One region of the Methylobacterium sp. E-046 genome, then DNA from elsewhere that is predicted to be linked to it. Evidence: riboswitches for the same ligand, from Rfam matches in the RefSeq annotation. Region 1 holds a riboswitch; each other region holds the start of a gene.
What was found. Region 1 has a riboswitch for cobalamin ahead of MKK82_RS17250 (TonB-dependent receptor). Riboswitches for the same ligand answer to the same signal wherever they lie in the genome.
Positions count from the first base shown of each region.

Region 2: linked by a shared signal. The riboswitch ahead of MKK82_RS19560 (TonB-dependent siderophore receptor) and the one ahead of MKK82_RS17250 (TonB-dependent receptor) in region 1 are both predicted to bind cobalamin.
Region 3: linked by a shared signal. The riboswitch ahead of MKK82_RS07605 (CbtB-domain containing protein) and the one ahead of MKK82_RS17250 (TonB-dependent receptor) in region 1 are both predicted to bind cobalamin.

Region 1 covers NZ_JAKSYP010000176.1:68,405-70,663, forward strand. Annotated here, with positions in the region: gene MKK82_RS17250 (TonB-dependent receptor) at 1-1,380, opposite strand, end outside; cobalamin riboswitch at 1,660-1,853, opposite strand.
Region 2 covers NZ_JAKSYP010000183.1:265,071-267,329, reverse strand. Annotated here, with positions in the region: gene MKK82_RS19570 (hypothetical protein) at 56-358, shown strand; gene MKK82_RS19565 (ribbon-helix-helix protein, CopG family) at 362-577, shown strand; cobalamin riboswitch at 898-1,106, shown strand; gene MKK82_RS19560 (TonB-dependent siderophore receptor) at 1,303-2,259, shown strand, end outside.
Region 3 covers NZ_JAKSYP010000090.1:71,220-73,478, reverse strand. Annotated here, with positions in the region: gene cobW (cobalamin biosynthesis protein CobW) at 1-6, opposite strand, end outside; gene MKK82_RS07615 (DUF1636 family protein) at 3-404, opposite strand; gene MKK82_RS07610 (CbtA family protein) at 397-1,152, opposite strand; gene MKK82_RS07605 (CbtB-domain containing protein) at 1,169-1,351, opposite strand; cobalamin riboswitch at 1,387-1,582, opposite strand; gene MKK82_RS07600 (S10 family peptidase) at 1,777-2,259, opposite strand, start outside.

The DNA of each region.
Region 1 (2,259 bases):
GTCGAGGCGCACGCCGGTGAGGAACGAGAGCTTGTCCGACAGGATCAGACGGTCCTCCGCGAAGACCGAGGCCTGGCTCGTCTGCGTTGCGTAGGCAGGCCGCGCCCGGCCGTTCTGCGGGAAGACGCCCGGATCGTAGCCTACGAGGGGCACGCTGGTGGTCTGGTCAAAGTAGAAGTTGTTGGTGTGCCGGAAGTCGATGTGGTTCACGTCGAACCCGGCCACGAACTGGTTGGGCAGGCCGAACAGGCTGCCCCGGAACGTCGCGTCGAGCCGATCCCCGACCTGCTCCTGGCTGTGGTAGATCTCCAGGTAGTCGCCCCGGTTCACGAGTCCGGTGCCGCGGTTGTAGCTGTACTGCTCGACGTCGAGCCAGTGGCGCCGGCTGGTGAGCCGGTAGGCGGTGTTGCGGATCGTCATGTCGGCCGAGGGGGACCATTCGGTCTTGATCTGGGTCCAGTTGTCGGCCCAGGTGATCTTCGCGTCGCGGACGTTGTAGTTGTTGAACCGGATCAGATCCGGGATCCGTCCCTCGACCAGCGGCGTGCCCCAGTAGCGGGCGGGCTCCTGGTAGCCGAGATCGTGGCTCAGGGTGATGGCGAGGTTCGGGCTCGGCTGGAACAGGAGGGCGGCCGAGACCGCGAGGTTGCGAAAATCGCCCTCCGGCCGGATCCAACCGTCGGCGCGGTTGCCGCTGACGTTGAGGCGATACGCGAAGGTGTCGCCGAACTCGGCTTGCCCGATCGGACTGCCGGAATCGAGGGCGAGGCGCGCGACGCCGTCGGTGCCCACCACCGCGCGGGCGGTGTTGATCGGAACGAAGACCGGCTTCTTCGGGACCACGTTGATGACGCCGCCGATGGCGCCGTCGCCGTAGAGCACCGAGGACGGCCCGCGCAGCACCTCGATTCGCTCGACGTTCCACGTGTCGAACGGGAAGGTCACGGTGTTGGCGCCGACGTAGAAGCGCGTGCCGTCGTAGAGCTGCTGGATCGAGTTCGGGCCAGCGAAGCCGCGGGACGTGAACGCGCCGTTGCCGTTGCCGGGCGCCGCGATGGTGGTGATGCCGGTGGCGTCCTGGGTCACAGCGTCGGCGATCGTGTCCTGGCCGCGCAGCCGCGCGGTCTCGCCGGACACGATATCGAGGCTGGCCGGGGTCTCCAGCGGCGTCAGGCCGACACGGCTCGCAGTCCGGTCGGGCGTGCGCAGGTTGAGGCCGTTCGGCGGAAGGCGGCTCGGATCGCCGCCTGCACCCGCGACGGACAGTTCATCCAAGGTGACGGTCTCCTGAGCGGCGGTCGGACTGGCGAGGAGCGCGAGGAGAAAGCCGCAGAGCGGCGCCGTCCCGGTGAGTCTGGGGCGATGGGGCGATGAAGGCATGAGGGAAGCGGTCCGTGCGCGGCGCGCGCCGGCCCCCAAGTCTAAAAGCAGTGTAATAACATTGCAATTCAACGTCCACTCGGTGACGGCGCCGAAACGCGTGCGCGGCGGCCCGATGTCGGATTCGGGGAGTTCGAGAGGACGGAGACGGACATCGGGAACGGTGTCGCGGGCGCGCTTGCTGTGGCACGTCACCGCGAACGAGGCCTCGGCGACCGCCTCCCCTCGGGATTGACGGTGCCTCGACACCCGCCAGGACACCCCGCCCGGCGCGTTTCGCGTGTGACCACGGCTGACGGCAGGTCTCCTGGCTCGCGGGTCGCCGCCCTCGCACCGTCTTCCCGGGGTGACCCAGTGACGTGGTGGTGAAGGGCTCGCCGCTTACAGTTGCGGGGGCAGCCGCGGCTTCGGGGCGAACCCCTCACCGCGTTCCCTTTTGATCCCCAAGGGGAACCGTCGGCCGACAGCTTGGCCGTAGCGCGCCTGGGCGTCAACCGCGTGTCCGAAGGTTGCCGTGAATCGACGCGGGCGGTGCTCCGTTGCGGCTCCGGCGGGGACGCGGTGATCGGTTCGAAATATGGGTTGGAGCCCCTCTTGCGGGGATCCGCTTGGAGGCCCGAGCCTGCCCCGGCGCTACAATAGCTTGTCGGTGGCCGAGATCCGTGCCGATGACGGACAGCCCAAGGTTTTCCGGCTCCTCGGGAGCAGCGTCGCGTTCGCCGTAAGCGCCCGGAACGGCCTGATCCACGCGTTTTCAGGGGAACTCGGCATCAGGGTCTCGGTCTTCGGCGGCCCGCGCGTGGGGCGAATGACGTCGCGTACGAGGGGCTGGTCGGGCACGAGGTCCTCTTCCTGTTCCCGGTCGCCCTGCCGGCCGGT
Region 2 (2,259 bases), on a different contig from region 1:
GGTACGTTTCGTACAATAGAAAAAACGAAGGCTTATTGAGCACCAATCGTGCTCGATGAAAAGAGCATTTTCCGATCGTCTGCCGTGTCAAAAATGCGCGGCCGAAATACAAATTTTACATTATGAGAACGCCGCAGCGGAAACATGGTCGTTAATTTCAGGTGCGAAATTTATGCTTGAGAACACTGAAGAACTCGATGCTTTCAACATCACAATAACTGACAAGATGCAGATCACGATTAATCCAGAGCGAGGTTTGCTGCACAAGACGAGAGCTATGAAAAACTTTAACGGTGTTGATCCGGTAAGCTATATTGCCCGCGCCCTGCCTCGGCATATCAAACAGAACAAGGCTTGAGCGATGGACAAGGTCGCGGTCCCCCACGAGATTGATGAGTTCCTCCTCGAGCGTCTCGAAGCTCGCGCCCGGCAGTTGGGCCTTAGCCGCGATCAGCTAATGGAGAAGTATATTAGAGAATGGATTGACGCGAAGCGGCGGGAGGTCCGGCAGATAAACTTGACCCGGGATCAGATCCTGGATCGGATCATCGAAAAGGGCCTCAATAGGCTCAACTAACCCCTACAAAGCTGCACACCTCAAGCTTCTGGAGACTGCAATCCGATCTTGATTGCGGCGTCGTCGGGGCGAAGGTGTCGCCCCCTTGGTGCTGCACCTCTATTCCGCCCTGGCCCAGAAGGAATAGGCTTTGGTCGCGGCGTGCATGCCTGAGAGGCCTGACGTGTCGCTGGAATTTTTAGGGCGGAGAAAGGCAGAACGCGCTGGAGCACAGGTCGGCTTTAGTAGGCCAGCATTCCTGTTGTGTGATTGACCGGCAACACTGTGAACTAAGATGTTACCAAATGTTTCGTGGCCATTGACCCATCGGCTACCGACAGCGAGTGTGCGGCCGCCAAGGTTCTCACGTTCCTGTGATCGTGAGCTAAGAGGGAAGCCGGTAGGCCCTGACGGGCGATGCCGGCGCTGCCCCCGCAACTGTGAGCGGCGAGCCGCTGCCGACGACGGTCACTGGTGCCTCGCACCGGGAAGGCCAGGCAGAGGTGTTGACCCGCGAGCCAGGAGACCTGCCTCGGCGGTGGTTTTCGTCTCGCGGGCGGGGTGTCCGGTGGGTCGCTGGTCGACACGGGCAAACCTCGCCTTCTGTCGCGCTCGCGCTCCATCGACACGCGGCCCCGGCAAGCGGTGGGGCTCGCCAAGTGGCAACGCGTTCGTCTACTACCACGCACCTAAGGTGCCGTCGCCCGAGACGCATCTTCATCAGCACCGGCATATTAGCGCTCGCGGTGCTGGGTACGCCGGCACTGGCGCAGGACAGATCAATCACGCTGGAAACGCTCTCGGTAGAGGGAGGAGCTGGTAGCCCGATCGATGGCGACGTTCTCGGCCGCTCCGTTGATGCCATCAGCTTGATCGGGCCGACCCCGGGCTTCCGATCTGACCGGGCGGTCAGCGCTACCAAGACGAACACACCTCAGCGCGACGTCCCTCAGGTGGTCACCGTCGTACCGCGTGAACTCATCACGGATATCAACGCGACCCGCGTCGACCGCGCATTCGACTATGTCCCCGGCCTCACGCAGACCAACAATTTCGGCGGGCTTGGCACCTTCGCCTACGCCATCCGCGGCGTAACCACCGCCGAGATCTACCGCAACGGCTTGGCCGCCAACCGCGGCGGGCCGCCACCACTCATAGACACGCAGAATATCGAGCGCATCGAGGTTCTCAGGGGCGCCGGCGGAGCCCTGTTCGGACGAAGCGATCCAGGCGGCCTCGTCAACATCATCACCAAGCAGCCCACCACCACCCGCTTCGTCGAGATGGGCGGCCTGTGGGGCTCGTTCGAGCAGTTCCGCGGGACCGTCGACGCAGGCGGCGCACTCAACGACGAGGGGACGCTGCTCTACCGCTTCAACTTCGCGGCCGGCCGCGAGAACAGCTACCGCGACTTTGTCGGCTCCGACCGGCTGTTCGTGGCGCCGGTCCTGAGCTGGCAGATCACCCCCGACACCAGGCTGACGGTCGAGACCTCAGTCACGCGCAACAACGTCATCGTCGACCGCGGTGTGGTCGCGGTGAACAAGCAGCTCGGTTTCGTGCCGGTCACTCGCTTCCTCGGCGAGCCCAGGCAACTAACCCGTCAGAGCGATGAGGTACTGCCGGTGCGCCTCGACCACCGCTTCGACGCCGACTGGCAGATGCGGCTCGCTGCGCAGTTCAACACCGGCACGCTTAAGGGC
Region 3 (2,259 bases), on a different contig from region 1:
GGTCATTCGGCGGCCTCCAGGGTGCCGGCCGGAAGCGGGCGAGGTTCGGGGAAGGGTGGGATGCGGGCGACCACGCCCTTGCGGAACTCGGCCGGCCGGTTGCGCCAGGGCACGATGCCGTCCGAGGTCGTCGCGTAGGCGGCTACCCCGGCCAGGATGGTCTCGGCCGAGAGGGCCGGGTCCATGTCGCCGTACACGTAGGTCCAGCGCTCGGCCGAGGCCACGGCCACGGTGCAGGGGCGCTTGCAGACCGACAGACACTCCACGGGCTCGATCCGCAGGTGCGGATCAGCGCCGGCCCGGGCCCGCAGCGCATCGAGGAGGCGGCTCCCGGCGCGGGGTCCGTCCGGGTCGTCGCCCTCGCGGCGGCAGGTCGTGCAGACGTACAGGACGGTCTCAGGCACGGGCCGCACCCCGCGCCGCGTCGCGCGCCAAAGCGTGCCACGCCCAGCCGAATCCCAGGCCGATCATCACCCAGAGCACGAAGCCGATCGCCAGGGATCGCGACGCGAACTGCGCGGCGAGAGCCGCAGGAAGCTCGGAGGTCCCGGCCGGGGCCTGCGGCGCGCCGACCATGTGGGGGATGATCATCAGGATGAGGCCACCCAGGATGGCGATGAACGAGCGGCGGATCGCGATCAGGTAGAGGCCCATTCCAGTTGCCGCCGCGGTCATCACCCACCATGCCTGGCGGGCCGCCAGGGGGGCCGCCTCGCTGCCGGGCAGTTCCGGCGGCAGGCCGAGACCCGGTGCCAGAGCGACGCTGGCGAAGCCCGCGATCGCGAAGGCGAGGCAGGTCCGCGCCGTCGGCTCGCGCCCGCAGGCGAGCATCACCGCGCCGAGCAACAGGGCGTAGCCGACCCCTCCGACCAGGGTCGCGAGTGCGGTGAACGCCATCCGCGGCAGACCGGCACCGGGCTGCCATTCCGGGGCGGCGCGATCCGGCCCGGCCTTATCGGCATCGGAATGATCGTGACCGGAATGAGCCAGCACGATCGGCAACGTCTTGGCTGCCTGATGCGAGGGCTCCGCCCGCTCGTAGCGCTCGGCCGCGAGGATCAGCGGCAAGGTCAGCGTGAGTTCGAGGCCCGTCACGACGATGGCCGCGATGAAGCCGGCAGCCAGCGCCGCCGACAGAAGCCGGATGATCATCCCTTGTGTCAGGGCGTCAGTGGCAGGGGAAGTTCTGGGTGTGCCGGAAGTCGTGCGCCGCGTTGTGGAGCGCGATCGCCGGCGAGAAGCCCGCCATGAACAGCAGGCCGAGGCCGAGGAACGCCGCGAGTGCCACGGCGACGGGTCGCTCGGCCGAGCGGGTGCCGAGTGCGGCGGGGGCGAGGGTCGAAGTGGTCATCAGCGTGTCTCTCCAGCCGCCCCACCGGCGGCATTGCGGGATCCTGGCGTGACGGCAGGTCTCCTGGCTCGCGGCTCTGCGCGCCGGCCGCCTTCCCGGATCGCTCCGGTGGCTCTCTGGCAGGCACTCGCCGCTCACAGTTGCGGGGGCAGCCGCGGATTTGAGGCTTACGCCCCTCACCGCATTCCCTTTTCACCCCGTCGCCGGGGCACCGTCACGGGCCCTTTGTAGACGCTACGGCGTCCCCGCACAACGGATCGGCGGCCGGTGGGATCCGAATCTCGTCGCCATCCTCCGAGCGGCGCCGCCCGACCCGCGATCCTGCCGCGCGGGATGCGGGTCGGGTGAGACTTTCGGCTGTCGTGCGGAGGCGGCGGCGCGTCGAACGGCCTGCTCGCGGAACGGCCCTTCCCGGCGGGTCCGGCCTAGTGCCGCTCCGCCGGGGCTTGCCAGGGGACTTGCGAAGGGGCTTGCGAAGGCGCTTCCGAGGACCCGACATCGCGCGCCTTCACGGCCTCGGAGAAGAGACGCTCGACATCCGTCCTGAACGCCGCCCGCGAATCGGGGCGGGTGTAGAACATGTGCCCGCCCGGATAGACCGCGAGGCTCAGGCGACCCGCCGCGTAGGCGGGGACCTGCGCCAGCAGAAGCTTCGAGGCGTAGTAGGGCGTCACGAGGTCGGTGAAGCCGTGCACCACGAGGACCCGCAGCCGACCGTCCAGGGCGAGGGCTCCCTTCAGGTTGGACAGCACCTCCGGGGCTTGCCGGCCGGAGCCCCAGCTCCAGCCGCGGTTCACGGCTGAGTTGAGCAGCTCGTAGCGCACGTTGGGCACGGGCCATTTCAGCGTGCGTGCGTAGAGGTCGATCATGGCGCTGGTCAGCGGAGCCTGGAGCGCCGTGAGTTGCGG